DNA from 3 places in the Azospirillum brasilense genome. Region 1 is predicted to be linked to each of the others. Evidence: riboswitches for the same ligand, from Rfam matches in the RefSeq annotation. Region 1 holds a riboswitch; each other region holds the start of a gene.

The links. A riboswitch is a leader RNA that binds a small molecule or an ion and turns the genes downstream of it on or off. The one in region 1 is predicted to bind thiamine pyrophosphate.
Region 2: linked by a shared signal. The riboswitch ahead of D3869_RS19885 (long-chain fatty acid--CoA ligase) and the one ahead of thiO (glycine oxidase ThiO) in region 1 are both predicted to bind thiamine pyrophosphate.
Region 3: linked by a shared signal. The riboswitch ahead of D3869_RS12510 (ABC transporter substrate-binding protein) and the one ahead of thiO (glycine oxidase ThiO) in region 1 are both predicted to bind thiamine pyrophosphate.

What each region holds. Positions count from the first base shown of each region.
Region 1 covers NZ_CP032348.1:310,604-320,136, forward strand. Annotated here, with positions in the region: gene lipB (lipoyl(octanoyl) transferase LipB) at 1-270, opposite strand, end outside; tRNA gene D3869_RS27365 (tRNA-Leu) at 396-482, shown strand; gene D3869_RS27370 (STAS domain-containing protein) at 606-908, opposite strand; gene mgtE (magnesium transporter) at 1,206-2,645, shown strand; TPP riboswitch at 2,692-2,795, shown strand; gene thiO (glycine oxidase ThiO) at 2,787-3,971, shown strand; gene thiS (sulfur carrier protein ThiS) at 3,968-4,177, shown strand; gene D3869_RS27395 (thiazole synthase) at 4,379-5,167, shown strand; gene D3869_RS27400 (PaaI family thioesterase) at 5,218-5,661, shown strand; gene D3869_RS27405 (hypothetical protein) at 5,700-6,173, shown strand; gene D3869_RS27410 (NnrU family protein) at 6,203-6,901, shown strand; gene D3869_RS27415 (hypothetical protein) at 6,932-9,049, opposite strand; gene D3869_RS27420 (Rid family hydrolase) at 9,307-9,533, shown strand, end outside.
Region 2 covers NZ_CP032346.1:1,289,556-1,299,088, reverse strand. Annotated here, with positions in the region: gene D3869_RS19930 (sensor histidine kinase) at 1-95, opposite strand, end outside; gene D3869_RS19925 (response regulator) at 92-751, opposite strand; gene D3869_RS19920 (PepSY domain-containing protein) at 757-1,098, opposite strand; gene D3869_RS19915 (DUF6494 family protein) at 1,247-1,453, shown strand; gene D3869_RS19910 (3-oxoacyl-ACP reductase) at 1,575-2,342, opposite strand; gene D3869_RS19905 (ABC transporter substrate-binding protein) at 2,360-3,337, opposite strand; gene D3869_RS19900 (ABC transporter permease) at 3,345-4,091, opposite strand; gene D3869_RS19895 (ABC transporter ATP-binding protein) at 4,091-4,861, opposite strand; gene D3869_RS19890 (acyl-CoA reductase) at 4,873-6,321, opposite strand; gene D3869_RS19885 (long-chain fatty acid--CoA ligase) at 6,321-7,400, opposite strand; TPP riboswitch at 7,477-7,605, opposite strand; gene D3869_RS19880 (DUF5672 family protein) at 7,947-9,533, shown strand, end outside.
Region 3 covers NZ_CP032345.1:2,625,293-2,634,825, reverse strand. Annotated here, with positions in the region: gene D3869_RS12535 (chloride channel protein) at 1-1,393, opposite strand, end outside; gene D3869_RS12530 (hypothetical protein) at 1,464-2,672, opposite strand; gene D3869_RS12525 (ABC transporter ATP-binding protein) at 2,821-3,531, opposite strand; gene D3869_RS12520 (branched-chain amino acid ABC transporter ATP-binding protein/permease) at 3,528-5,195, opposite strand; gene D3869_RS12515 (branched-chain amino acid ABC transporter permease) at 5,260-6,144, opposite strand; gene D3869_RS12510 (ABC transporter substrate-binding protein) at 6,152-7,306, opposite strand; TPP riboswitch at 7,376-7,473, opposite strand; gene D3869_RS12505 (STAS domain-containing protein) at 7,635-8,012, shown strand; gene D3869_RS12500 (DMT family transporter) at 8,017-8,910, opposite strand; gene D3869_RS12495 (phytoene desaturase family protein) at 9,124-9,533, shown strand, end outside.

The DNA.
Region 1 (9,533 bases):
GAAGCGGCCCGGTTCCAGCAGGTCCTCCTCCCGCGCGCTGGTGCCGGCGGTGTAGAGGGGCGGATGTTCCAGCAGCCAGACCAGCTCCGGCGCGGTGCCGGCGCGGATGGCTTCGACGCGCGCTTCCATCTCGGCCAGCGCGTCGGGGTAGGGGACGGGCGTGTCGCTGATGCGCCACTCCACCGCCCTGGCCGGGGCGGGAGCGGCGGCGGGAACGGCATCGCCGATGGCGTCGGGGGCGGGCGGAACGGGGGCGGTGAGGTCGGTCATCCCGACGTTATGAACTTTCTTTGGCAAAAACGCGAGACGCCGCTTGATCGGTCTTCGGGGATCTGCTATTCCCCCGCTCCACCCGATGACGGGAGCGATCCTGACGTCGGTTCTACCAGCCTTGTGCGGTCGTGGCGGAATTGGTAGACGCGCAGCGTTGAGGTCGCTGTGGCAGAGATGCCGTGGAAGTTCGAGTCTTCTCGACCGCACCATCCCCCTGAAACGGGGGATTTGGCAAACAAACGAAAAGCCCGCCGGTCCATCGGACCACAGCGGGCTTTTTCGTTTTCGGGCCGTCTTTCGTTGTCAGGCTGCCCTGTCCAGGCACCTTCCCCTTAGCGGAACTCCACATACTGGTCGAGCGCGACGCGGCGCATGGTCTGCACGATGTAGGGCTGTGCGTTGTGCACCGTCACCAGCCCCTTCGCGTCGCGGCAGCGGTTGGCGAGGACGAACAGCATGCCGATCGCCGCGGAGTCGAGAAAAGTCAGATAGCGCAGGTCGAGCCGCACGTCGGGCCGCGCGCCGATGTCCCAATCCGCCAGCAGGTCGTGGAACTTGCGGCTGTCGTCGTAGGTGAAGCGCCCCGACAGCATGATCCCTTCCTGACCGTCGATGTCGGTGTAGGCGTACTCCATCGTCACATCCGCTGGCCGGTGGTGTCGGTTCTTCTCGGGCTGCGCGAGGTGGAAAGCCCCGCGCGCATTATGGGTGCACGAATTGTGAAGCCCACGCAAGCAATTGCGCGTGGGGCCGGACGCTCCGGAATGGCCCGCCGGACTGGACAAAAGGGCGGCACACCTATATTCGGTGGTCGCCCCGGCGGGAACCCGCGAGGGCTCCCCACCAACCCGCAAACGCCGGTGCGCCATGGTCGGCCGATCGCAGGACCATGCCGTCACGCCGCATTGCCATCGTGAAGGGAGGGTGCCGCCATGCACACCGACCGCCAGGAACCGGATCGTATCCAGGACGATGTGCCGCACCCGGCCGAACGCCCCGACCCGCCCCGCGAGGACGGCGAGGAGGAGCGCGCCTATGGTGTGGAGCCGGAATTCGTCGAGGAGGTCGTCGAACGGCTGCACGCCGGCCGGCGCGACGAGCTGCGGGCCGAACTGGACCGGCTTCATCCCGCCGACATCGCCGACCTGATCGAGCAGCTCGGCCACGACGACCGCGAGGCGCTGATCGGCGTCCTGCGTCCCGACTTCGACGGCGAGGTGCTGAGCTACCTCAACCCCGATCTCCGCGAGGAGATCGTCGAGCTGTTCGAGCCGAAGGAGCTGGCCGCCGCCGTCGCGGAGCTGGACACCGACGACGCCGTCGACGTCATCGAGGACCTGGACGAGGACACCCGGCGCGAGGTGCTGGAGAATCTGCCGGCCGCCGACCGCGCGCTGGTCCAGGAGAACCTGACCTACGACGAGTACACCGCCGGCCGCCTGATGCAGCGCGATCTGGTGGCGGTGCCGCAGTTCTGGACGGTGGGCAAGACCATCGACTATGTCCGAGCCGCCACCGACGAGCTGCCGGAGGACTTCTACGACATCTTCGTCGTCGATCCGATGCACCGGGTGGTCGGGGCGGTGCCGCTGTCGCGCCTGCTGCGCCAGAAGCGGTCGGTGCGCATCGCCGATCTGGTGACGGAGGAGGTCGACACCATCCCCGCCACCATGGACCAGGAGGAGGTGGCGAATCTGTTCCGCCAATACGCCCTGGTCTCCGCCCCGGTGGTGGACGCCGGCGGGCGGCTGATCGGCGTCATCACCGTCGACGACGTGGTCCACATCATCGACGAGGAGGCCGAGGACGACATCGGCAAGCTGGGCGGCGTCGGCGACACCTCGATCTACCGCTCGGTATTGGAAACCTCGCGCTCGCGCATTTCCTGGCTGGGGCTGAACCTGTTCACCGCCTTCGCGGCGGCCGGCGTCATCTCGCTGTTCGAGGCGACCATCGAGCAGATCGTGGCGCTGGCGGTGCTGATGCCGATCACCGCCTCGATGGGCGGCAACGCCGGGACGCAGACGCTGACCGTGGCGGTGCGCGCCCTGGCGACGCGCGAGCTGTCGTCCTCCAACGCGCCCCGCGTGGTGGGGAAGGAGGTGCTGGTCGGGCTGCTCAACGGCGCCGTCTTCGCCACGCTGGTGGGGGCCATCGCCGCGACGTGGTTCGAGCCGATGATCGGCCTCGTGATCGGCTGCGCCATGGTCATCAACCTGTTCGTCGCCGGGCTGTGCGGCGTGCTGATTCCCATCGGGCTGGACCGGCTGGGCGTCGATCCGGCGGTGGCGAGTTCGGTCTTCCTGACCACCATGACCGACGTCATCGGGTTCCTGTCCTTCCTGGGGCTGGCGTCGCTTTTGTTGTTGTAACCAACGAAAAGGGGCTTGCCAAAGGCGGCCCTCTTCCGGATGATCCGGGCATTGGCTGGGGTGCCGTGCGGGATGAGCCCGCGCGGCTGAGATCACACCCATCGAACCTGTCTGGATAATGCCAGCGAAGGGAGCCGCCGCATGGTATCCGCGCCCTCATTTCACTCCGATTCCGCTCTTTCCGTTTCTGGAGGGCCCTCCGTCGCCGTGGTCGGCGCCGGTGTGATCGGCCTGTCCATCGCCTGGAGACTGGCCGCCGCCGGCTGCCGGGTCGAGGTCTTCGACCGCGGCGCCGCCGGCCGGGGCGCCAGCCACGCCGCGGGCGGGATGCTCGCCGCCTGTGTGGAGACAGAACCCGGCGAAGAGAGCCTTCTGCCGCTGACCCGCGCCTCGCAGAACCTGTGGCCCGCCTTCGCGGCGGAGCTGGAGGCCGCCTCGGGCATGGCGGTGGACCTGCGCACCGAAGGCACGATGGTCATCGCGCTGAACGCCGACGACGCGGCCAAGGTGCGCTTCCTGCACGACTTCCAGACCAAGCTCGGCCTGCCGGTGGAATGGCTGAGCGGGGCGGAGGTGCGGCGGCGCGAGCCCTATCTCCAACCCGGCGTGGCCGGCGCGTTGTTCTGCGCCGGCGACCATCAGGTGGACAATCGCAAGGTTGCCGCTGCCCTGCACGCCGCCGCCCTGCGCGCCGGCGCCGTGGTCCATGAGTACGCCGAGGTGTCCCGCATCGAGATCCGCGGCGGCCGGGCCGTCGGCGTCCAGGTCGGGGACCGGCTTTTCGAGGCCGATCAAGTGGTTCTGGCCGCCGGGGCGTGGTCGGGCTGGATCGACGGGCTGTCCCCGGCGGTGCGTCCGCCGGTGCGTCCGGTGAAGGGGCAGATGCTCTGCTTGCGGATGGACGCCCGGCTGCCGCTGCTGCGCCATGTGGTGTGGACCCCCGGCACCTACCTGATCCCGCGGCTGGACGGACGGCTGCTGGTCGGCGCCACGACGGAGGAGCGCGGTTTCGACGACCGCCTGACCGCCGGGGGCCAGTTCGCTCTGCTGGAGGGGGCATGGCGCGCCCTGCCGGGCATCGCCGAACTGCCCATCGAGGAGGCGTGGGCCGGCTTCCGTCCGGGCACCCGCGACGACGCCCCGATCCTCGGCCTCTCGGAGGTGGAGGGGCTGGTCTACGCCACCGGGCACCACCGCAACGGCATCCTGCTGACCCCGGTCACCGCGGATTCGGTGGCGCGGCTGATCCTGACCGGGGAGGCCGATCCGGTGATCCGCCCCTTCGCGCTCGACCGCTTCGCCCAGCCCAAGGGGGCCGCGGCATGAGCGCCCGCATCCGTGTGAACGGGCGGGAGGAGGATCTCGCCGCCCCCACCGTCGCCGCCCTGCTGGCCGGGCGGGGAATCGCCGCGGGCACGCGCGGAGTCGCCGTCGCCCTGAACGGTGCCGTCCTGCCCTCCCGCCGCTGGGACGAGACGCCACTGTCCGCGGGCGACGCCCTGGAGATCATCCGTCCCGTGCAGGGCGGCTGACCTTCTCGCCCGCCGCGCCTCTTGATCGGTACTCCCGCAAAGGCGGCGCCCAATCCCTCTCCCGTCCCGGGAGAGGGTGCCCGCGCAGCGGGCGGGTGAGGGTCGTGCAAGGATCAAGGCGCTGATACTCGGCGGCACCCTCACCCTTCCCACGCTTCGCGTGGGTCCCTTCCCTCTCCCGGGGCGGGAGAGGGCATATCAATCATCAAGGAAACACCCATGAACGACACGCTCACCATAGCGGGCCGTGAGTTCCGCTCGCGCCTGTTTCTCGGCACCGCCGGCTATCCGAACCAGCAGGTCATGCTCGACGCGCTGGGAGCCAGCGGCAGCGAACTGGTCACCCTCGCCATCCGCCGCATCAGCCTGGACGGCTATTCGGAGAGCCTCGTCGACGTCATCGGCGACCGCGCCGGGCTGCTGCCCAACACCGCCGGCTGCCTGACTGCCAAGGAGGCGGTGCTGACCGCTCAGCTCGCCCGCGAGGCGCTCGGCGTGGACTGGATCAAGCTCGAGGTTATCGGCGACCGCGAACTGCTCTATCCCGATGTCGAGGAGCTGCTGCGGGCGACCGAGGAATTGGTGGCCGACGGTTTCACCGTTCTGCCCTACTGCAACGACGATCCGGTGACCTGCCGCAAGCTGGCCGACCTGGGGGCGGCGGCGGTGATGCCGCTGGGCGCCTTCATCGGCTCCGGCCTGGGCATCCGCAACCCGCACGCCATCGAGACGATCTGCGCGCGCAGCCCGGTGCCGGTGGTCCTGGACGCCGGGATCGGCACGGCGTCGGACGCCGCCCTGGCGATGGAGCTGGGCTGCGCCGCCGTCCTGCTGAACACCGCCGTGTCGAAGGCGCGCGATCCGGTGCGCATGGCGGCGGCGATGCGCGACGCGGTGGCGGCGGGGCGGGCGGCCCGTCTGGCCGGGCGCATGCCGAAACGCGCCTTCGCGGAGGCGTCGAGCCCGCAGCTCGGCTTGATCGGAACGTAAGGCTGGCGCAGGGTAGGGGCCGCCCGAACACAATCAGAGAGACCCGAGACGTGCCCAAGACCTTCGAACCGCGCGATCCGGACTGGGAGGCGCGCTGCCGCGCCGGCTTCGAGCGCCAGCCGATCTGCAAGACGCTGGGGATCGAGCTGACGCGGCTGGAGCCCGGCTTCTGCGAGATGCGCCTGCCGTTCCGCGCCGACCTGACGCAGCAGCACGGTTTCTTCCACGCGGGCATGGTCAGCACGCTGGCCGACAACGCCGGGGGCTACGCCGGCTACACGCTGATGCCGGCGGGCAGCGAGGTTCTGGCGGTGGAGTTCAAGGTCAACCTGATGTCGCCGGCCAAGGGCGAGGTGATGATCGCCCGCGCCCGCGTGTTGAAACCGGGCCGCACCCTGACCGTCACCAGCGTCGAGATTTCGATGCTCGACGGTGGGGTGGAGAAGGACTGTGCCATCATGCAGCAGACCCTGTTCTGCCAGGCCCCCGCCTGACCCGCCCCAACTTTTTCCGTCCGATCCAGGAGGTTCGCATGCCGCTGTCGCGTCTTCTCGGTGCCGCGTTGATCGCGGGCGCCGCCACCGTCGCCCTGGCCCAGCCGGCCTTCGCCCAGAAGAAGGAGCCGCCGGCCTGCGGCGCCGTGTCCTTCCGCCCCATCGCCCCCGGTGCGCCGGACGGCGAAACCGACGCCGGCCTCTACAAGTCCCGATTCGGCAAGATCGAGGTGAAGGCCGAGGTGAAGGGCGGGCAGGCCACCAACTACTACATGGTGCTGAACGGCAAGCGCGTCGACGCGTCGGCCAACCCGCCCAAGGCCGCCGATTCCTGCCTGAAATCCAAGAGCGTCAAGCTGCCCTACCAGAAGCAGGCGGCGGGCGCCTGCACCGGCAACCGCTTCCGCGTGGTCATCGACCGCTCCGGCAAGCAGCCGGTGGCCCTGTTCTTCGGCCTGCACGGCGACGACTGGGCCTATTGCAGCGGCACGACGCTGGACAAGGGCGCCTGACGAGAGGCTTCGCGACCGGGAGACCGCGCATGACCGGCACCATCGCCCATCTGTTCGCCGCGGGGCTGTTCCTGCTGCTGACGCATTTCGGCATTTCCAGCACGCCGCTGCGCGCGGCGCTGGTCGGACGGCTGGGCGAGAAGCCCTATCTCGGCCTCTATTCGCTGGTCTCGGCGCTGGCCTTCTGGTGGCTGGTGGCGGCCTGCAACGCGGCGCCCCATGTGCCGGTGTGGCCGCCCTCCGGCGGGCTGGCCTGGGTGCCGGTCCTGCTGGTGCCGGTGGCGCTGTTCCTGCTCGTCGCCGGGCTCACCACCCCGAACCCGACCTCGGTCGGGCAGGAGAAGCTGCTGACCGGCGACCGGGAGCCGGTCCGCGGCATCCTGCGGGTGACGCGGAACCCGTTCCTCTGGGGCGTCGGGCTGTGGGCGGTCGCCCATATGGTGCCGAACGGCGATCTCGCTTCCCTGATTCTGTTCGGCACGCTCGCCCTGCTGGCGCTGGGCGGCAGCGTTCTGATCGACACGAAGCTGGCGCGGCGGCTGGGGGCGGCGTGGGAGCACTACGCCGCCCGCACCTCGAACCTGCCCTTCGCGGCGATCCTGGCCGGGCGCCAAAGCCTCGTCTGGCGGGAGATCGGCTGGTGGCGCCCGGCGGTGGCTTTGCTGCTTTACGGCGGGCTGCTGCACCTGCACCGGATGCTGTTCGGCGTGTCGCCGCTGCCCTGGTGACGGTCAGCTTTCACGTTTAGCCCGCCACGCTCAGAACGTCATGCCGCGCACCTGATCGCGCAGCGTGTTGCGGGCGGTGTCGGCCTCCTTGCGGGCGGTGGCCAGCTCGCGGGACAGGCCGTCCAGGCGGGTTTCCTGCTCGCCCATCTTGGCGATGGTCCGCTTGAACAGGTCGCTGTCGCGCGGCAGCGTGGCGAGGTTCTGGCGCAGCCGCTCCTGCTCCTTGCCGATCTCCGCCTGTTCGCGCTCCAGGTCGGCGACGCGGCGCTCCTTGTCGGCGACGGCGCCGCGCAGGGTCGCGACCTTGCCCAAGGCCTCGCGCGCCGCGGGCGGCAGCTCCGTGGAGGAGGCGTAGGCCCGCACCTGCTCCGGCGACATCTCCGAGATGCCGAACCGTTCGATCCGCGGGCGCTCCAACGCGACCGACAGGGTCACCGTCTGGCCGGCGGGCACCGCCACCGGGAGCCGGTAGGCGTCGGCCGTCAGGTCCGGGGCGGCCCCACCCGAAGGCTGCACCAGCTCCCAGCCGGAACGACGCGGATGCTCGACGATGACCGTGCGGTCCTCGCCCGCCGCGCCGGCGATCCGGTAGGTGGTGGTCTGGCGGTCGGTCACGGTCAGCTGCAGCACCCCGTCGGCCAGGGTGGCGCGGGACAGGGTGCGGCTCGGCTGCTCGGAGCGGTCCACCGTCACCGCCTGATCCACCGCGAAGCTGAGGATCCGGCTCTCGCCGGCCGGCAGGGTGGCCAGCCGCGCGTCGCCCACATAGGCGGCGGCCCCGCCAATCCGTTCATAGAGCGTCAGCACGCCCGGCGGCAGGCCGGTCTCTCCCGAGTCGCCGTTGCTGAGGCGCAGCGCGGCCAGCGGATGGCGCGGCTGGGTGTTGGGCTGGTAGAGCGACAGCCGCTCCGCCGGGATGGCGCGGGCGGTGATCGGCATCATCATCGTGCCGCCGTTGGCCAGGGTCACCGGCTGCGGGTAGCGGAACAGCACCTGCGCCGTCGCCTCCGTGCTCTCGGCGGGGGTGGTCTCCGCCGCCCGCTGGGGCATCGCGCCGGCGAAGGGCGCGCTCATGGCCGGTGCGGGGGCCGGCGGGGGCGGGGCGGCCATGGCGGTGGGGGCGCCGGACTCGGCGGCGGCGCGGGAGCGGACGGCCGAATCCTGCGCCTTTGCCATCACGTCGGCGGCCACGGCCCCCTCGTCGGGGGGCGGCAGGACGCGGCCCAACACCTCCACCGGCACCTCCGGACGGTTCACGAAATAGGCGGAGTAGAGCGCCTGCCGGAAGGTGACCGGATTGCCCGACGCCACCGACAGCTCCACCCCCTTCCAATCGTCGCCGCTGAGATTCTCCAGCACGGCCCAGCCCTGCAGGTCGCCGGTGCCGCCCTCGGTCCCCTTCGCCGATCCGGGCGCCGATTCGGGCAGGGTCAGGCGGTAGGTCGCCTTCCACAAGGGGGCCGCGACCACATAGGCGACGCGTACGGTGCGCTCGGCGCCCGCGTCCGCCTGCGGGGCGGTGGTGCGGATGGTCAGGCGCCGCCGCTCCTTGCCCGCCGCTCCGGCGACGGCAGCCAGCGCGGAGTCGAGCTGCGCCTGCACCCGCGGGTCGGCGAAGCGCAGGGAATCGGTCTCCTCCAGGACGAGCTGGCGCAGCCCCTCCGCCGTCATCAGGCTGACGCGGTTGCGGGTGACGGTGCCGCCGCCGTTGGGAAGCTGGGTGTATTCCTCGGTCACCGAGAGCAGGCGTCCCGACACCGCGCGGGAGCCGCTGGTCTGCACCTCCGCCCCCTTCATGGCGTTCAGGAGCGCGGTGGGGGAGGCGAGATCCTGCGGCGTGAAGGGCAGCTCGCGGAAGGCGGTTTCCAGCGGCTCCTGACCCGGCAGGTCCACCGTGCCGATGCCGCCGCGGTCGTCGTAGACCACGATGCTCTTCAGCACGTCGTCCACCTGGTCGCGGCGCACCTCCAGGGTCAGGGCCGCGTCGCCGGAGACGCGCGCCTCATGCTCGAAATAGCCGACGCCGCCGGTGGACAGCAGCACCCGCTTCAGCGCCAGCGCTCCCGGCGGCTGGTCCGCCGCCAGGGCGGGCGCGGCCAGCAGCGGCACGGCGAGGGTGAAGAGGGCGGCTTTCGTGATCCCGGACATGCGGGTTTCTCCCATTATGGACGATTGGGCGTTCTTGGCCTGACGCAGAGGGCCTGACGGATTGGGCCCGGCTTCCTGGCCCGGCTTACGCTTGGATTTGGGAAAGATTTGGGCAGACGGAAAGACGCAAACCGCGCCGACATGCCGCGGAACCGCCGCCGGTCAGGCTTTGTGCGGGTTCGGCCCTCTGTGACATAAAGGCGCCAAGATGGTTCTGCTGACGATCAAGAACACGAACAACAAGGGAGGGAAGCGCCATGGATCGTGGTGGGAGCAAAGCCGAAGGGATGCCCGGTGGCTGGTGGGGCAACGATGCGCGGGCGCTTGTGGCAGGGAGTGCGGGCGCACCGGACCGGCGCTGGGTGTTCGTGTCCGGCACCTCCGGCTTCGACGCCGAACGCCGGGTGATGGCCGGCGATGTGGAGGAGCAGGCGCGCCAGACCCTGCGCAACATCCGTGGAGCGCTGCGGCGGTCGGCGGCGGA
Region 2 (9,533 bases), on a different replicon from region 1:
CCGGCCAGAGCCAAGGCCAGCGCGATCCACACCGCCGCCCCGGCCAGCAGGCGGAAGCGCAGCGACCCGGTCAGCCGCCGCCCACCCCCGCTCACGGCGCCTCCAGCTTGTAGCCGAGCCCTCGAACCGTCTTGATCAGGTCGGCGCCCAGCTTGCGGCGCAGACGGCCGACGAAGACCTCGATGGTGTTGGAATCGCGGTCGAAATCCTGGGCGTAGATGTGCTCGGTCAGCTCCGTGCGCGAGACGAGCTGGCCCTTGCGGTGCATCAGGTAATCGAGCACGCGAAACTCGTGCCCGGTCAAATCCACCGTCTGCCCATTCAGCGTGACCCGGCCCGAGCGGGTGTCCAGCACCACCCCGCCGCAGGCGATCTCCGCCGAGGCGTGGCCCTTGGAGCGGCGGATCAGCGCGCGGATGCGGGCCAGCAGCTCCTCCATGCTGAAGGGCTTGGCCAGATAGTCGTCGGCCCCGGCGTCGATGCCCTGAACCTTCTCCGTCCAGGCGCCGCGGGCGGTCAGGATGATGACCGGTGCCGTGATGCCCTGCGCGCGCCAGGAGCGCAGCACCGTCAGCCCGTCCACCCGCGGCAGGCCGAGGTCGAGCACGATGGTGTCGTACGGTTCGGTCTCGCCGAGGAACTGCCCGTCCTCGCCGTCGGCGGCGCGGTCCACCGCGTAGCCCTCGCCCTCCAGCCGTTCGGCGAGCTGCTGGGCGAGCGCCGGATCATCTTCGACGACGAGCAGGCGCATGGCGCTCACCTCTTTCCATGATGGCCGCCCTCGCCTTTCCCGTTGCGCCCGCGCACCCGCAGCAGGTCGCCGGTCGCGGCGTCGTATTTCAGCTTCAGGACGCGGCCTTCGGCGGTGATGGTCTTGATCTCGTAGACGATCTGCCCGTCCTCATCCTCGAACTCGACGTCCAGGATGTCACCGGGGAAATCGGCCTGCGCGCGGGCAACGATGGCCTCCAGCGGCAGCGCCCGGCCCGACCGGAACGCCTCCCGCGCCCGCTCGTGGTCGCGGTCGTCATCCGCGCCCGCCGGCAGAGTGGCAGCGAGGAGGATCAGGGACAGCAGGACGGCGCGGGCGGCGATCATGGTCGGAACCGGCGGGCGAAGGGACGCTCCCAGTTAGCACAAAGCCGCCTGAACGGCACCTGAATGGCCCGCATAGAGCGGCAGGGGCGCGGGACAAAGCGTTGCCGCGACGGTTGTCTTCGGGAGCGATCAGAGAGGGAGGAGCATCATGGACCACGACACCTTCAACATGGGCATCCGGAAGTACCTGAAGGTCGTCGGCGTCACCTCGCAGCGCGAGATCGAACGCGCCGTGACCGAAGCGATCGAGGCCGGCAAGCTGAAGGGCAACGAGACGCTCCAGGCCCGCGTCGTGCTGACCATCGAGGGCATCGGGCTGGAACACGAGATCAAGGGGGAGATTGCGTTGGAGTAAGCGTCGGCACCGGTTGCCCCCACCCTCCCGCTTCGCGGGTCCCTCCCTCCCCCGCTGCGCAGGGGAGGGCCAGAATCCCCCTCCCCTGCGCAGCGGGGGAGGGTTGGGGTGGGGGCAAGGGTCACCCCATCACCAACCCGCCATCCACATACAGCACCTGCCCCGTCATGAACCGGCTCCAGCCTGACGCCAGGAACAGCACCGGGCCGGTCACGTCCTCCGGCGTGGCGATGCGGCGCAACGGAGTCTGGGCGACGATGGCGTCCTTCACGTCCTCCTTCGTCGCCCGGCTGGCGTCGGTGGGGTAGACCAGCCCCGGCGCCACGCAGTTGACGCGGATGCCCAGCGGCCCCAGCTCGGCCGCCAGATTGCGGCTGAATCCGACCAGCGCCGCCTTGGCCGTCGTGTAGTCGTGATAGGGCACGGTGGGCCGGGCGACGAGGTCGGTCGCCATGTTCACGATGCTGCCGCCGGGCCGCCGCCGCATCACCGGCAGCACCGCCCGGCAGACGTTGTAGGTGCCGAGCAGCGCCCCGTCCACCTGCCCCCGGTAATCCGCCCAGTCGGTGTCCCAGAACAGCTTGCGCTTCTCCGGGTCGAAGGCGTAGGGGCGGAAGGCGTTGTTGACCACCACGTCGATCTTGCCGAACTCCTCCGCCGTGCGCTCCACCATGCGGTTCACCGCGTCGGCGTCGGTCACGTCGGCCTGGACCGCCCAGGCGTCGCCGCCCGCCTCGCGGCAGGCCGCCGCCACCGCCTCGGCGGCGTCCGCATTCTGGAGGTAGTTGACGGCGACCGCCGCCCCCTCCGCCGCGAAGGCCTTGGCGATGGCCGCACCGATGCCGCGGCTGGCGCCGGTGACGAGGACGGTCTTGTCGCGGAAATCCATGGTGGGCCAAGCCTTCCTTACTCGGGGATCAGGTCGGACTGGACCAGCTTGGCCATGTCGAGGTCCGCCGCGATCAGGCCGAGCTGCTTGAAGGTGTCCGCCCCCTTCTGCATCAGCGCCGGATCGAAGTGGCCGAGGCCCTTCGCCTTGGTCGTCTCCGACACACTGGATTCGTTGCGCAGCTTGATGATGGCGAGGTTGGTGGCCTCGTCACGGCCGTTGATGGCGCGGGTCACGGCGAGGCGGGCGGCTTCCTCCGGCTCGGCGATCATCCAGGCGGCGCTGTCGCGGTAGGCGGCAAGGAAGCGCTTCAGAACGTCCTTCTTCGTGCGGTAGGTCTCCTCCGTCACCACGAAGATGTCGGAGGGCAGGTTGAGCGTGTCCTTGACCTCGATGACGTTGATGTCCTTCAGCCCCTTCTGCATCCCGACATACAGGCCGGTGTCGGTCGCCGCGGTGGCGTCCACCTGACCCTGGATGACGGGGGCGAAGTTCAGCAGGCCGGTCACCTCGATGGTCACGTCGCTCTCGCTCAGCCCCACCTGATGCAGCAGCACCTGGAGGTTCTGGCGGGTGCCGCTGGACAGGCTGTAGACCCCGACGCGCTTGCCTTTGAGATCCTCGGGCTTGGTGATGTTGCGCTCCTTCGGCGACACCACGTTGAAGACGTTCTGCGGGTAGATGTTGTAGATGGCGATCAGCTTCTCGCCCTTGTCGAGTGCCAAGTAGAAGGAGGCCGGGTCGGTGAAGGCCACGTCGGCCTGACCGGTCAGCATGTTCTGGATGGCCGAGCCGCCGCCGGTCCCCGGCACATAGCCGAGATCGATCCCCTTGGCCTTGAAGAAGCCCTTGTCCGGCTCGACCAGCAAGTTGGTGATCTCGCTGATCGGCTGGCTCCAGCCCGCCACGGTCACCTTGTCGAGCGCCAGCGCGGGAGAAGACAGGAGCAGGGCGGAAACGGCGACGGCACCCAGGGTGCGCAGGAACCCGAACATCGTGTGATTATCCTTTCCACGGACGGCGCAGCAGCCACCGCTCAAGCCCGGCGGCGGCCTGATAAACGATCATGCCCAGCACCGTGATGACGATGAACAGGGCGAACATCATGGTCGAATCCATCATCCCCTGCGCCGCGATGATCGAGGCGCCCAGCCCCTGCCGGCCGCCGATGAACTCGCCGACGACGGCGCCGACCAGCGCCAGCACCACGGCGACGCGCAGGCCGGCCAGGATCACCGGCAGGCCGGAGGGAATCTTGAGGCGCAGCAGGGTTTGCAGGCGCGTCGCCCGCAGCATCCGGAACAGCTCCCGCTTGTTGGGATTGACCTGCTGGAGGCCGGTCATGGTGTTTTCCAGCAGCGGGAAGAAGCAGATCAGCGCCGTGATGACGACGGTGGAGGTCATGCCGAAGCCGAACCAGACGATGAACAGCGGCCCCAGCGCCAGCTTCGGCACCACCTGGCTGGCGAGGATGTAGGGGTAGAACAGGCGGCGCAGCACCGGCACCTCGGCCAGCAGCACCCCGGCGAGGAAGCCGATGGTGCAGCCGACGGCGAGGCCCATCGCCATCTCCGCCGTGGTGACCCAGAGATGCGGCAGCAGATAGCCGCCGGCCAGCCCGTCCCACAGCGTGCGCAGCACCGCCGAGGGCAGCGGCACGACCAGCGCCGACACCCCCGCCACCCGGCAATAGACCTCCCACCCCGCCAGGAACAGGACGAGCAGCAGGGCGGAGGCGAGGCGGACCATCACGACGCGCGCTCCAGCGCCACGCCGGAGTCCGCGCCGTCCATGGCGTGGCGCAGCTCCAGGCACAGGGCGTTGAAACGGGGGCTGTAGCGCACGTCGCGCCCGCGCGGGCGGGCCAGCGGCACCGGCAGGGCGTGGCGCAGGTGCCCGCCTTCCATCACCGCCACCCGGTCGGCCAGATAGACCGCCTCCGCGATGTCGTGGGTGACGAACAGGACGGTGGTACGATGCCGGGCGCAAAGCGTCAGCAGGTCGTTCTGCAACTCCTCCCGCGTGATGGCGTCGAGCGCGGCGAAGGGCTCGTCGAGCAGGAGCAGCGGCGGCTCGGTGACCAGCGCGCGGGCCAGCGCGACGCGGCTCTGCTGCCCGCCCGACAGTTGGCTGGGGAAGCGCCCTTCGAGCCCGGACAGGCCGACGAGGTCCAGCAGCTCCTCCGCCTTGCGGCGGTCCGCCGGCTTCGGACGGCGCTTCAGCGACACCGGCAGCAGCAGGTTGTCGAGCACGGTCCGCCAGTCCAGCAGCGTCGGCGCCTGGAAGACGAAGCCGACCTGGGCGCCCGGCCCTTGCACCGGCTGCCCCTGGATGCGGACGGCTCCGGTCGAGGGGGCGAGCAGCCCGGCGATCAGCTTCAGCAGGGTCGTCTTGCCGCAGCCGCTGCGCCCGACCAGCGCGTGGAACTCGCCCTCCCCGATGGTCCAGTCGATGCGGTCCAGGATGGTGCCGCCGCTTGGGACGCTGTAGCCGGCCTGTTCGATGCTGACGAAGCTCATGGGCGGGCGCCTTAATCCGTGTAGGGGGCGAAGATGTCCGCCGCCCGTTCCGCCGAGCCTTCGATCTCGGTCATGGTGACGAGGTCCAGCAGGTTGAACCGCCCGTCATGGTGCCAGCCCGCCTCCGGCGCGGTCATGCGGCCGAGCGCGCAGAGGCGCGTCACCCCGACCGCCCCCAGCGCCCCGGCGAGCGCGAACAGTTCCTCCGGCGACGCGGCGATGCCCACGGTCTGGAGGAAGGCGCGGTAGGGCGCCAGCCCCGGCACCGCGTCGGCCAGCCGGTCCACCGCCACCACCGTCACCGTGCGGTTCAGCCCGCAAGGCGAGAGACCGTCCGCGGCGTCGGTGTAGGCGACGGCCCAGCTTCCCGCCGGATCGCCCAGCAGGGCGCGGCTGGGGTCGGCAAAGCCCTTCGTCTCCTCCGCGTTGCGCCAGGACGCGACGCTGCCCGCCTCGCCCATCGACAGGGGGCGGCGCGGGAACTTGCTGCCCAGGGCGTCCAGCTCATGCGCCAGATAGCCGGCGAACTCCCGCGGCGACACCCGGCCGCCGCGCTCCACGAAAAAGGTCTGGGGCGAGTAGCAGCCCTGCTGGTCGTAGCGCGCCACGTCATAGGCCGCCTGCCGCGCCACCGCCCCCGCCTTCCCGGCGTCGAGCGCGGAGCGGGCGACCATGCCGAAGCTGATCTTGTGCCCGTAGGGCAGGAAGCGCGTGGTGATCGGCACCCGCGCCCGGATGGCCTCCAGCGCGTCGTTGCCGCCATAGGCGACCACCGTGTCGGCGCGGGCCAGCCACGCCCGCTCCGCCGCCTCGTCGCCGCCCTTCCACCAGACGATGGCGATGCAATCGGCCAGTTGCGGATCGATCTCCGCCAGGATTTGCGCGAACCAGCCGGCGAACAGCGGCTCGGCGCTCGGCAGCTTGCCGACCGTGCCGGCCTTGACCAGCAGGCCGGAGATCAGGCTCCACAGCGGCAGGCCCGGCACGTTGCCCGCCCAGACATGCAGCAGCAGTTCCGGCCCAAAGGCGCGGGCGAAGCCGCCCTTGGGCATGGGCTGAAAATCGTCGAGCACCGCCGGGTTGGCGAAATCCTCGGCGATGAACTTCCGAAGCTCCGGCCCGCGGAAGGTCTTCAGATAGCCGGTCAGCCCCAGCCGGACCATCTCCGCGTCGTAGCCGGTGACCAGCGGCAGCAGCCGTTCCGCCTTTTGCCGCCACGGGTCGTCGCGGTCGAGCAGCCGGGCGACGGCGCGGTCGATGGCGGCGGCGATCTCCGCGACGGTGCGGCTTCTCAAATAGGTCCGCGCGTTGGCCCGCACCCGCGTCGCCAGCTCGGCGATCTGCGCCTCGCTCAGCACCGGCACCGCGACGTCGAGCGTCTCGGCGCCGCGCCGGAAAGTCAGCGTCCGCCAGTCCACCGCGTCGGCGGACAGCCCCGGCAGATGCCCGGCGCGCTCCATCAGGAGGCCCGCGCCGCTTTGAGGAAGTCCTCGACCGCCATGGAGCAGCCCTTGGCGTCCGCCCCGTCGGCCCGGCCGAGAAGCTGGAAGCCGCCGTCCACCTCCACCCCCGCATCCTCGGTCAGGATGGCCGACGCGCAGTTGAAATGGGCCAGATCGTGATGGACCAGAACGCCGACGCTGCCGCGCGGCACCTCCTGCCCGGTCAGCGGGTTGATGACCCGGCTGCGGATCCAGTGCGGGCCGGACTTCACCGACGGGCAGGCCTCGTTGCCGTCGTCGTAGAACTGGGTGCTCAGCTCGGTCATGCCGTACATGTTGATGCACAGCCGGCGCGGCACGCCGAAGGTCGCGGACAGGCGGCTGTAGAACTCCTCCGCCGCCATCTCGCGCGACTGGCCCTTGAAGCCGCCGGTGTCGAGGATGCGGCTGCCCGCCGGCAGGGCGAAGCTCCGCCCCCGCTCGGCCAGCGCGTCCATCAGATGCACGACGCTGAAGCTCGCCCCCAGCAGGGCATAGGGTTCGCCGGTTTCCTCGGCGCGGGACAGCTCGGCGATGGCCCCGTCCACGTCCAGCCCGGCGTCGGAGACGAAATAGCGGCTCTCCGCCGTCCCGAACGCGCTCCTGGCCAGCGCCAGATAATGGGCGAGCGAGGAGTTGGGCATCGCCTGCTCGGTCGGGAACAGGATGCCCATGCGCAGCCGGTCAAACTCGCCCATGAAGCGGCGGCGGAAATTGACGGTCATGGAGCGGTCGTAGACCGCCAGCGTCGGGTGGTGGCTCTTTCCCCGCACGCCCTTGGTCGTGCCGCTGGTCATGAAGACGTGCGGGCATTCCTCCGGCGGGCGTCCGCTCAGCGTCAGGTCCTTGAAGGCGCTGATCGGCACGGCGGGCACGTCGCGCCAGCTCTTCACCGTGCGCAGGGTGCGCGCCCGCTGGGTGGCGAAGCGGCGGTAGGGGGCGTTGGTCTCGAACTGGTGGGCGAAGACGGCGAGCGCCATGCGGTTGAACGCCTCCTCGTCCGCCTCTCCGGCGGCGATGAAGGCCAGCAGCTCTTCGACAAGTCGGGCTTCGGTCACGTCCGCACACACCTTTTGCAGCGCCAACAAACTGCTGCCGGGACAAGCGGTGTCTGGATGGAATGGGGGTACGCCGTGCCGCCCTTCAGTCCCGTCCCTACGCCGGTATGACCCGGATCAGGTTCGATGGGTCACCGCGTTGTCCGGATGAAAGCGCCGGACCGGCGGAGTCTCAGCCTCCTAGCGAGGCCCCCAGGGAACACTTCGCAAGCTAAGGGACCGGCCCCCGCCCGTCAAGGAGGTCGGGCTAACGAACGGAGGCATTGCCTTTGGAGCCCCTCTCCCGTCCCGGGAGAGGGAAGGGGCCCACGCGAAGCGTGGGAAGGGTGAGGGTACCGCCGAGAATCAGCGCCTTGATCCTTGCATGACCCTCACCCGCCCGCTCCGCGGGCCCCCTCTCCCGGGACGGGAGAGGGATTTGACGTCGAATGCGACGCCCCCGCCCGTCAAAGGAGGACCGGCGCTCCGCCCGTGGCAGCCCCACAACCGGCGTGATAGGATCCGCGCCCGCGGGCGGCCGACGCCGGCGGCAGAACGGGGAACGGCATGGTGAGGATCGAGGACTGCACGCTGGTGTTCGCCGACACGGCGAACCACGCCCTGGTCGAGATGGCCATCCGGGACAGCATCGCCGCCTGCCGCTTCTCCAGCGTCCTGCTGCTCTCCGACCGCGACCCGAAGATCCCCGGCGTCGATTTCCACCGCATCGCCCCGATCAACGACATCGACGATTATTCGGACACGATCAACGTCCGCCTGCGCCGGCTGGTGACGACGGGCCATGTCCTGGTCGCGCAGTGGGACGGCTTCATCGCCGATCCGCAGGCCTGGACGGAGGAGTTCCGCGCCTTCGACTACATCGGCGCCCGCTGGGGCTGGTACGACGACGGTATGACGGTGGGGAACGGCGGCTTCTCCCTGCGCTCCGCCGCCCTGCTCGACCGGCTGCGCGACCTACCCTTCGAGGCCGGCATTCCCGAGGACCACGTCATCTGCCGGACCGAGCGCCCGGCGCTGGAGAAGGCCGGCATCCGCTTCGCCCCGGAGGCCGTGGCCGACCGCTTCGCCTTCGAGCGGACGCCGGTGCCGGGGCCGGCCTTCGGCTTCCACGGCCTGTTCAACTTCGGCAAGGTGCTGGGCGACCGCGCGCTGGAGGAGCGGATCGAGGTCATGGACGGCCCGCTCCTCGACAGGCGGGAGTACACGGACCTGATGACCAGCCTCGCGCTGTCCGGACGCAAGGCGCCCTTCGCCTCCATGGTCCGCAAGCTGGTGGCGCGGCGGGACGAGACGTTCCTGCGCTCCCAGATCACCGAATGGACGGCCGGTGCCGCGCGGGATTATGCGCTGGCCCTGGCCGACGCCGTGCAGACGACGGCGGCGCCGGGATCGCGCTGGCCGGCGGTGGCCGCGCCGCAGCGCCGCCAGCCGAAGATCTACGACTGCTTCACCTTCCACAACGAACTCGACCTTCTGGAGCTGCGCTTCCGCGAGCTGTACGACACGGTCGACCAGTTCGTGATCGTCGAGGCCAAGCAGACCTTCACCGGCGCGCCCAAACCCCTGCATTTCATGGAGGAGCGCCACCGCTTCCTGCCCTTCCTGGACAAGGTGAAGCTGGTCGTCGCCCCGGACTTCCCGGAAACCGACAATCCCTGGGTGCGCGAGCGGGCGCAGCGGAACGCCATCGCGCTCGGGCTGGACAAGGTGGAGCCGGACGACATCGTCATCATTTCGGACGTGGATGAGATCCTCCGCGCGCGGTCGGTCGCGTCGCTGCGCGACAGTCCGGCGATGATCGCGGGATTCCGCGTGCCGTGCTTCTACTTCAAGTTCAACTTCATGAACGTCGAGGGCGAGAATTTCGACATCGTCCCCATCGCCGTCCGCGGCCTGATGGCTAAAACGACCACGCCTCAGCAGATCCGCGAATGCCGCGGCGCTCTGGACCGCTACACGCCCGAGACGCGCCCGCCCTATGTGGACATCCTGCCGCACGCGGGCTGGCATTTCTCCTACATCGGCGACGACGCCTTCATCCGGCACAAGATCAGGAGCTTCGCGCACCAGGAACTGAACCGCGACGACATCCTCCACGGCATCGACGTGCCCCGCTTCCTGGCGGAAGGCAGC
Region 3 (9,533 bases), on a different replicon from region 1:
CCGACACCCAGCCAACGTCGTAGGCGCCGCGGATCGGCACGCCGCGCAGGTGGAAACGCCACGTCGCGAAGGAATAGCCGAAGGCCTGCCGGACCACGGTGGTCGACACCACCACGCCGATCAGCACGCCGGACGCCGCCCAGAAATCCTGCGTCGCCTCCAGCACCAGAAGCACCATGGTGACCGGCGCGCCGATGATGCCGGCGGCCACCGCCCCCATGCCGGCCAGCACCAGCAGCATCCGGTCGAGCCCCAGCCCCGGCACCAGCAGGTCGAGCACCCCATAGGCCAGCCCGCCGAACAGCCCGCCCAGCAGCAGCGAGGCGCTGAACAGCCCGCCGCGGAAGCCGGAGCCGAGCGACAGAGCCGACGCCACGATCTTGGCGACCAGCAGGATTGCCATGGCCTCCAGCCCGCGGGCCAGTTGCGACGGGTCGGCGCCGGGACCGGCGCCCAGCACCTGCGGCACCGCCAGAGCCAGAGCACCCAGCGCGAGCCCACCCAGCGCCGGGCGCCCCCAGACGGGGATGGGCAGCGCGCGGAAGCCGCGCTCGGCCACCGTCACCGCCTGCATGGCGAGGATGCTGAGCCAGCCCGCCAGGAAGCCGAGGACCCCGCAGGCCACGTAATCCCAGCCCTCCACCGCCGCCGGCCGGCCGAAGAACAGGACCGGGGACGGGTCGCTCAGCCAATGGGCCACCGCCACCGCGGCGACCGAGGCCGCCCCGATCGGGGCCAGCGTGGCGATGGTGTAGCCGCCCATGACCAGCTCGAAGGCGTAGAAGGCGCCGGCCAGCGGCGCGCCGTAAGCGGCGGAGATCGCCGCGGCCGCCCCGCAGCCGACCAGCATGCGCAGGTCCGCCCGCCGCAGATGGAGCCTTTGCCCAAGCGTCGAGGCGATGCCCGCCCCCGCCTGGGTGTAGGCCGCCTCCATCCCCACCGACGCGCCGGAGCCGTTGGACAGCAGGGTCGCCAGGGTCAGGCGCAAGCTGTCGATCAGGGACATCTTGCCGCCGTAGAGGGCGTTCGCCTCGACGGGGTCGACGATGTCGTTGGAGCGCCAGCGCCGCACCAGCTTCACCATCACGCCGAGCAACAGACCGCCGCCGGCCGGCACCAGCAGGGTCCGCCAGGGGTCGGCCAGCGCGGCCTCACCCAGAGCCTGCCCGTGGGCGACCGAAAAGACGAAGGACTGCGTCCAGACCACGGCCTCGTGCAGCAGGGCCACGGCCAGCCCGACCCCGGCGCCGATGGCCCCGGCGAGCATCAGCACGCCCAGGACGCTGTCGCGCAGGCTCCGCCGTGTCAGCACCCTGAGGAACCGCCGGCCGGGGTTGTGTGCTTTGGTCAGGGCGCCGGCCGCGTCCCCCGCGGCGCCCCGGATTCCCGTCATGTCGTCCGGCATGCCGGTCAATGTGTGCCCTGCGTCCGCCCCGTCAACCGCAGGGCGCGGACCTACCCCCTTAGGGCTTGCCCGTCTGGGCCGGCGCCGGAGAGGCCGGCGACTGGCCGGAGGACGGCTGGGCGGAGGGCGGGTTCACGGCGAGGCGGCGCAGCACCTCCGCCAGATTGTCGCGCACCTTGTCGGCCAGCCCGATGTCGGCCTCCTGGGCCTCGTGGAACAGGATCGTGAAGAGGCGGCCCGGCGACAGGAAGAAGGTCAGCGAGACGTGCATCTTGCCCTCCTTCAGCGCGCAATCCACCGAACCGGTGCGCAGCATCAGGCCGGGCAGATCCTCGACGGCGCTCAGCGACGCGGTCGGCGTGCCGCCCTCGCAGCGCTTCTTCATCGCGTCGATGTAGCCGGCGGACAGGTCCTCCAGCTTGGAGCCCTCCTCGACCATCCGCTCGCGGATGCCGCCGACAATCGGGCCGATGCGCCAGGCCATGTCGGCGGGCCGCTCGCCCTTCGGCACGTTCTCCAGCGACACGCGCTTGACGTCGCGCACGCCGGCCGCCTTCAGCAGGTCGGCCAGCCCTTCCGGCAGTTCGTCGGGTCGGGTGGCAACCTTCTTGGTGCGGGTGTCGATGGGGGGGACGGCGCCGGCCTTGTCCACGCAGGTCTTCAGGTCGGTGAGCACCTTCTTGGTGCCCTTCAACGCGAAGGCCATGCGGTCGGCGTCGGAGGAGAACACCACCTCCTTGCCGTTCATAAGGGCGGCGTAGAGTTCCTCGTCCTTGCCGTTGGGGATGACCAGCATGTCCGGCTTGGGCGCCAGCGCGCGGCGCTCGCGCGTCAGCTTGCCGTCCACCACGACCTTGACCTTCCACTGCTCGCTGCCCGGCAGCTCGGCGCCGGGGATGCCCATGCCGAGATTGACCTCGCCCTTGACGTTGCGCGCGATCATCAGGACATGGCCGGTGTCGAAACGGCCCTCGATGGCGCAATAGGCGAACTTGCCGTCCCGGTCGCGCGACGGTCCGCCTTCCCAGCCGTCCTCAAGCTCGGCCGGCCCGGTCTTCTCGGCCGGATCGGCGGCGGCCGGAGCCGACGGCGCCGACGGAGCGACGGTGCGGGGCGCCGGCGCCGGGCCGGAGGACGGTGCCGGGTAATACATGGTTGGCGGGTTGACGGGGACCAGCTCCGCCACCTGCGCCCCATCGGCGTGGGCGGCAGCGGCGCCCAGCAGAAGAAGGGAGGAGAGTGCAGCAGCGACGGCTTTGTCCAGCATGGCAGAGGTAATCCTTACGGGCAGGGCGACGCCGGAAGCTAGCCCCGCCGTCTGGGATCGGCAAGCGCAAGACGAGAAAGTCACGACAAAGATCCCGGCCTGTTGCCGCAATGCCGAATTGCGTCCGGCGCCGCCCTGCACCCGTGGATCAGCCGCCCAGAAAGGCGTCCCTCAACGCGTCGGCGGGCAGGGTTTCCACCGGCCCGTCATGGACCGCCCGGCCGAGGCGCAGCAGGACGACACGACCGGCGGCGGACAGGGCGCGGGCGGCGCTCTGCTCGGCGACCAGCACCGCCGTTCCGGTCGCGGCGATGGCGCGGACGGCGGCGAAGACCTCCCCGGCCAGCTTGGGCGACAGGCCGAGCGACGGCTCGTCGAGCAGCAGCACCCGCGGGCGGCCCATCAGCGCGCGGCCCACCGCCAGCATCTGCTGCTGCCCGCCGGACAGGCGCCACGCCCGCTCCTCCGCCTTGCCCTCCAGCGCGGGGAACAGGGCGAAGACGCGCTCCAGGTCGCGGGCACGCTCGGCCCGGCCCAGCCAGCTCGCCACCTCCAGATTGTCGCGCACGCTCATGCCGGGGAAGACGCGCCGGCCCTCCGGCACATAGCCCAGGCCGCTGCGCACCCGCCGTTCCGGGGCAAGGGCGCCGATCTCCTCGCCATCCAGCCGGATGCGCCCACCCATCGCCGGGACGAGGCCGAGGATGGCCTTGAGCAGCGTCGACTTGCCCGCCCCGTTGGCGCCCAGCAGAGCCACCGCCTCGCCCGCCGCCACGGACAGCGACAGGCGGTCCACGGCGACCGCCCCGCCATAGCCAGCGCTCAGCCCCTCGACCTGCAGCAGGGGAGCCCCCGTCATGCCCCCTCCCCCAGATAGGCGGCGACCACGGCGGGATCGCTGCGCACCCCCTCCGGTGGGCCGGCGTAGAGCGGGCGCCCCTGGTCCAGGCACAGCACATGGCCGGCGAGCGGCAGCAGGAAGCCCATGTCGTGCTCCACCACCAGCAGCGCGGTGCCGGTGGCGGCGATGGCGCGCAGATGACCGGCCAACTCCGCCTTCTCCCCGTCGGTCAGCCCGGCCGCCGGTTCGTCGAGCAGCAGCACGGCGGGCTGGCGGGCCAGCGCGCGGGCCAGTTCCACCCGGCGGCGCAGCGCCGCCGGCAGGCCGGCGCAGGGTTTGGCGGCGAGGTCCGCCGCGCCCAGCCGCTCCAGCGCCCACAGAGCGTGCGCCTCGGCCAGGGCGATCGAGCCGTCGCGCTCCAGCCGCGCCGCGGCGACGGCGGCCAGGACGCTGGCGCCCTCCGGCAGGCTGACCGCCTGGAAGGTACGGGCGATCCCGGCGCGGGCGATGCGGTCGGGCCGCTGTCCCGCCAAATCCGCATTGCCCATCAGCACCCGCCCGCCGTCCGGCGTCTCCAGGCCGGAGATCAGGTTGACCAGCGTCGTCTTGCCGGAGCCGTTGGGGCCGATCAGCCCGGTGATGGTCCCGGCCTCCAGCGTCAGCGACACGCCGTCCACCGCCCGCACCCCGCCAAAACCCTTGATCAGCCCCTCGACCCGCAGCAAAGGCCCGTTTGGAATGGCCTTTTCCGGCGGCGCTTCGGGCCTGGGCATCGGCGCCGGGCGGGCCGGGAACAGCCGGTCGAGCAGGCCGGTCAGCCCGTGCGGCGCCAGCACGATGGTGGCGAGCAGGGCCACGCCGTAGACGATCAGATAGCTGCGCTCCAGGAAGCGGAACCACTCCGGCAGATGGAGCAGCAGCACCGCCCCCAGGATCGCCCCGGCCACCCGCCCCCGCCCGCCGACCACGGCGATGGTCAGGACGGAGACCATCACGGGGAACTCCAGCACCTCCGGCGAGACGACGCGCTGGGTGTGCACCGCCAAGGCGCCCGCCGCCCCGGCATAGACGGCGCTCAGCGCGAAGGCGGCCAGCCTCAGCCCGCCGACGTCCAGACCCAGCGTGCCGGCGGCCAGCGGGTCGTCGCGCACCAGCGTCAGCGCCCGCCCCCAGCGCCCGCGCGCCAGCCTCCAGGCCAACAGCCCGCCCAGGGCCACGAAGCCCCAGACCACCGCCGCCAGCGGCAGGCCGCGCGGCACCGCCCAGCCGAACAGGACGATGCCCGGTACCCCAGGCAAGCCGTTGGCGCCGCCGGTCAGGTCAGGGCTGTTGACCGCCAGCAGATGGACGACCTGCGCGATGCCGAGCGTCGCCAGGGCGAAGTAATGGGATTCCAGCCGCAGCACCGGCAGCCCGACGAGCAGGGCCAGCAGCAGCGGCACCAAAAGCGACACCGGAAAGGTCGCGGCGAAGCCCCAACCCCACTGACTCCCCAAAATACCGGTGGCGTAGGCCCCGATCCCGAAGAAGGCACCATGAGCCAGCGACAGCGCGCCGCCCAGCCCGAAGACGATCTGGAAGCCGATGGCGGCCAGCGCGTACACCCCCGCCACGGTCAGCACGCGCAGCCCATAGGGCGACGCGTACAGCAGCGCGTACGCCACCAGCACCGCAAGCATCATTCCCTCTCCCGCCCAGCGGGGGAGGGTCAGGGTGGGGGCCAGCGCCCACAACTTGCGCACACCGTTACGCACGGCGCCGCGCCGCCTCCCCGAACAGCCCCTGCGGGCGGGCGACCAGGATGACCAGCAGCGTCGCGTAGAGCAGCCCCAGCGCCACCGGATAGGACAGCACCGACGACACCCCCACCTCGAACAGCGCGATCAGCAGCGCGCCGGCGACCGCCCCGGGCACGGAGCCCCAGCCGCCGATGGTCACCGCGATGTAGGCCTTCAGGATCAGGTCGCCGCCGGCCGTTGGCGTGACGAAGTAGCGGTTGGCGAGCAGCAGCCCCGCCGCACCGGCGAAGGCGGTGCCGAGCGCGAAGGTGATCAGGATCATCGCCGTCACCGGCACGCCGCAGGCCCGCGCCATCTCCGGGTCCTGCGCCGTGGCGCGCAGGCGCCGGCCGAGCTGGGTCCGCCCGAACAGCCATTGCTGCCCGGCGATCAGCAGAGCGGCGACGGCGATGATCGCCAGCGACTGCTCCGCCACCACCAGCCCGCCGAGGTCGAGCGTCCCGCCGCCCAGCAGCGGCGGTGCCGCCCGCGGCTCCGGCCCGAACAGGACGGAGGCGCCGTTCTGCAGGATGATCCCCGCCGCGATGGTGCTGATGAAGACCGCCACCGGCGGGCGGCGGCGCAGCGGCAGATAGGCCGCCGCCGCCAGCAGAAGCCCAAGCCCGGCCATCAGCACCAGCACCACCGGCAGCAGGAGCAGCCCGGGCAGCGGCAGATACCCCGGCAGATGCGGCGCCAGCGCCACGCCGAGCAGCCCGCCGGCCATCACGAGATCGCCCTGCGCGAAATTCACCGCCGCGGTGGCGTTCAGCACCAGCACGAAGCCCAGCGCGACCAGCGCATAGGCCGCGCCCAGGGCGAGGCCGTTGACGAGAAGCTGCAGGGTGATCAAGGCTGGCTCACTTCACCATCCCGGTCACCACACCGGTCACATTGTCGTAGCGCTTGGCGATCGCCGGCACGCGCGAGGCGCCGTCGTAGCAGACGATCACCGCGGAATGCGCCATGTTGCCCTTGCCGTCCGACTTGTAGGTCATGGCGAGGCCCTGGTGGGTCCCGGCGGACAGGACCTTGCGCACCGCATCCGCGCTGTCCGCACCGCCCTGCACCGCCCCCAGCACCATGCGGATGCCGTCATACTGGCCGAGCGCGAAGGCGTCGGGCTCCGCGTTGAAGGCGGCGCGGTAGGCGGCGGTGAAGGCCTCCACCTCCGGGCTGCCGCCGGAGATCGGCGAGGCCGCCGTCTCGGCGCAGACGCCCTTCAGCTCGGCCGGCTCCAGAAGCGCCGCGGTGCTCGGCTGGTGCATGGCGGAGCCGGCGACGATCGGCACCGCCACCCCGTTGGCCGCCGCCTGCCGGATGAACAGGGCGGTCGGGCCGGAATGCAGATGCAGCACCAGCACGTCGGGCTTGGCGGCCAGCGCCTTGGTCAGGACCGGCAGCAGATCCTTGGCGGCGGGGTCCACCCCCTCCTCGAACACCGGCTCGACGCCGAGCTTCTTGAAGGCCTGCTCCAGATGGGCCTTGCCGCTCTGCCCGTAGGCCGTCGTCTGGTAGATCACCGCCGGGCGCTTCTTCCCCAGCTCCTCCGCCACGTAGCGGGCGTGGGCCTCCTTGGTCACCGCGTCGCCGGGGAAGAAGCGGAAGACCCAGGGGTTGCCCTGCTCGGTGATGCTTGCCGTACCCGACACGGTGACCAGCGGAATTTTGTAGTCCTGGGCCAGCGGCAGCATCGCCAGCATCTGCGTGCCCAGCATGCTGGCCGCCACCGCCGTGACCTTGCCGCCCGCCGCACGCTCCAGCGCCGTAACGGCGGCCTCCGGCGAGGTGCCGGTGTCGATCACCTCCGACCGCACCGCCACACCCGCGGGCGCGTCCTTCAGCGCCAGGACGGCGCCGTTGCGCTGGCTCGTCCCCTCCAGCGACAGGAAGCCGGTCAGCGGCACCAGCACGGGGACCGAGGCCTCACCGGCCAGCGCCGCGCCGTGGGGGACCGACGCCGAAAAGACCGCCGAAAAAGCCGTTGCCGAGAGGATGGAAAGGAAGCGCCGCATGGATGTGTCTCCTCCTGCCCGGCGAAGAACCGCGCGAGGACGAGGAGGCCGGGAGGATAGCGGCGGCACAGCCTCGAACGCTTGGCTCCCTTCGCTGGCATGACCCAGATCAGGTTCGATGGGTGTGGTCTCAGCCCGCCTTGCGGCAGGCACCCCAGCCGTTCGTGTGCACAGTGTGAGGCCGGCGCCCGGCTGTCAAGCGGCGGCCCGGCGCCTTTTCACAATTTTGCAACGCAACAGACACCGGAAAGTCGCGCTTCCCGTGGTTCCTTCCGCCGCCCCCGGCCCGCGCCGGACCGTCGTCCCAACCGGAAAGTCGTCACGAAGCATGCGGCCCACCCCGTCGCACAGCACCGTCACCCTGCACCCCTTCGCCACGGCGCGGGGCGGCTGCGGGTTGTGCGCCGTCCTGTCGGGGCGGGTCGACCACGCCGCCCTGCCCGGCCTGACGCCCCTGCTCCGCCGCGTCGCCGACGCGCGGGCCTTGACCCTGTGCGTCGATCTGGGACGGGTGGAGGTCCTCGATTCCTGCGGCATCGGCATTCTGCTGGCGCTCCGCAACGCGGTGCTCGACCGCGGCGGCGCCATCGCCTTCGAGAATCACCCGCCGCGAATCCGGCGGGTGCTGGAGCGCAGCCGGATCATCGCGCTGACCGGCCCGCCGCTCTCCCAAAATGATTGCTCGGCGCTTCCCGCCGCCGCCTGACCCGTCAGCCGCCGCGGCGCAGCGTTTCCCGATAAAGGATGTAGAGACCGCTGGCGATGATGATCCCCGCCCCGGCCAGCACGGTGGGGGTCGGCACGTCGCCGAAGACCAGGAAGCCGAGCAGGGTCGCCCAGATCATCCCCGTGTACTCGAAGGGTGCGACCACCGCGGCGCGGCCCAGACGGAAGGCCTGGGTCATCAGCACCTGCGCCGCCCCGCCCAGCGTGCCGACCAGGAGCATCAGCCCAAGGTCGAAGCCGCCCGGTTGCACCCAGTCGGGGATCGCCGCAACGCCGCTCACCACCGTGGTGGTCAGCAGCAGATAGACGACGATGGCCGTGTTGCTCTCGGTCCGCGACAGGCCGCGCACCGCGATCATCGCCAGCGCGTAGAAGAAAGCCGCGGCCACGCCGACGAGAATCGGCAGGAGCGGCGCGTCGGCCTCCGGACGGGCCATCACCACCACGCCGCCGAAGCCGACCAGCACCGCCGCCCAGCGCCGCCAGCCCACCGGCTCGCCGAGCAGCGGCATGGACAGCGCTGTGATGAACAGCGGCCCGGCGAAGCTCAGCACATAGACCTCGGCCAGCGGCAGATGCCGAAAAGCGTAGAAGAAGCAGCCCATCGACAGCAGCCCGGCCAGCGAGCGGAAGACGTGGGCGAAGGGCCGCCGCGTGCGCATCCCGCCCCAGCCACCGCGCGCCACCGAAATGCCGCCGACCAGCACCAGCGCCACCACCGACCGCGCGAACATGAGCTGCGCCACCGGATACCCGCTGCTCAGATACTTGATGAGCGTGTCCATTCCCGCGAACAGGAAGATGGCCAGCAGGAAGCAGCCGATGGCGCGGCGGGTGTCATCGCTGTCAACGGCGGGAAGAGCGGCGGCCTGGGTCATGATTGCACAGTATCTGAGCAACCATGACGCTGCCCAATGCCGCAACCGCAGGTCTGGCCCGCGCGGCGGCGCCCGGCGGAGCGCCGGCGTTTCACGCTTCGTGAACCGACGGGCGGGCGTTTGGCGAAGCGGAGCCGGCCTTTCGCGGATCGGCGCTGGCTCCGGCCGGTGCTTTGAACAGTCTGGCGGGCATCACCACCGCAAGGGTCCGCCATGCTCCTGTCAAAGCCGATGCCCCAATCGATCCGCATCCTCGTCGGCGTCTCGCCCTGGATCGCCTTCGGCGTCCTCCAGCCGGCGGGCCATCCTGCGGCCGCGCTGGCGGCGCTGCTGCTCAGCCTGACGCTCTGCGCCCATGATCGGCGGCGGGGTTCGCTGAAGGCGCCGGAACTCGTCGCCGCCGCGTTCTTCGCCGCGCTGCTGCTCATCGGACCGCTGGAGCGCATGGGGGTGATTGTCCATCTCGCCCTGGCCGGCATGGCCTTCGCCTCGCTCGCGCTGGGCCGTCCCTTCACCCTGCCCTACGCCCGCGAGACGACACCGCCCGGCCTGTGGCACCTGCCGCAGTTCGTCGCCGTCAACAAGGCGGTCACCGCGCTGTGGGGGGTGGTCTTCCTGGCCGG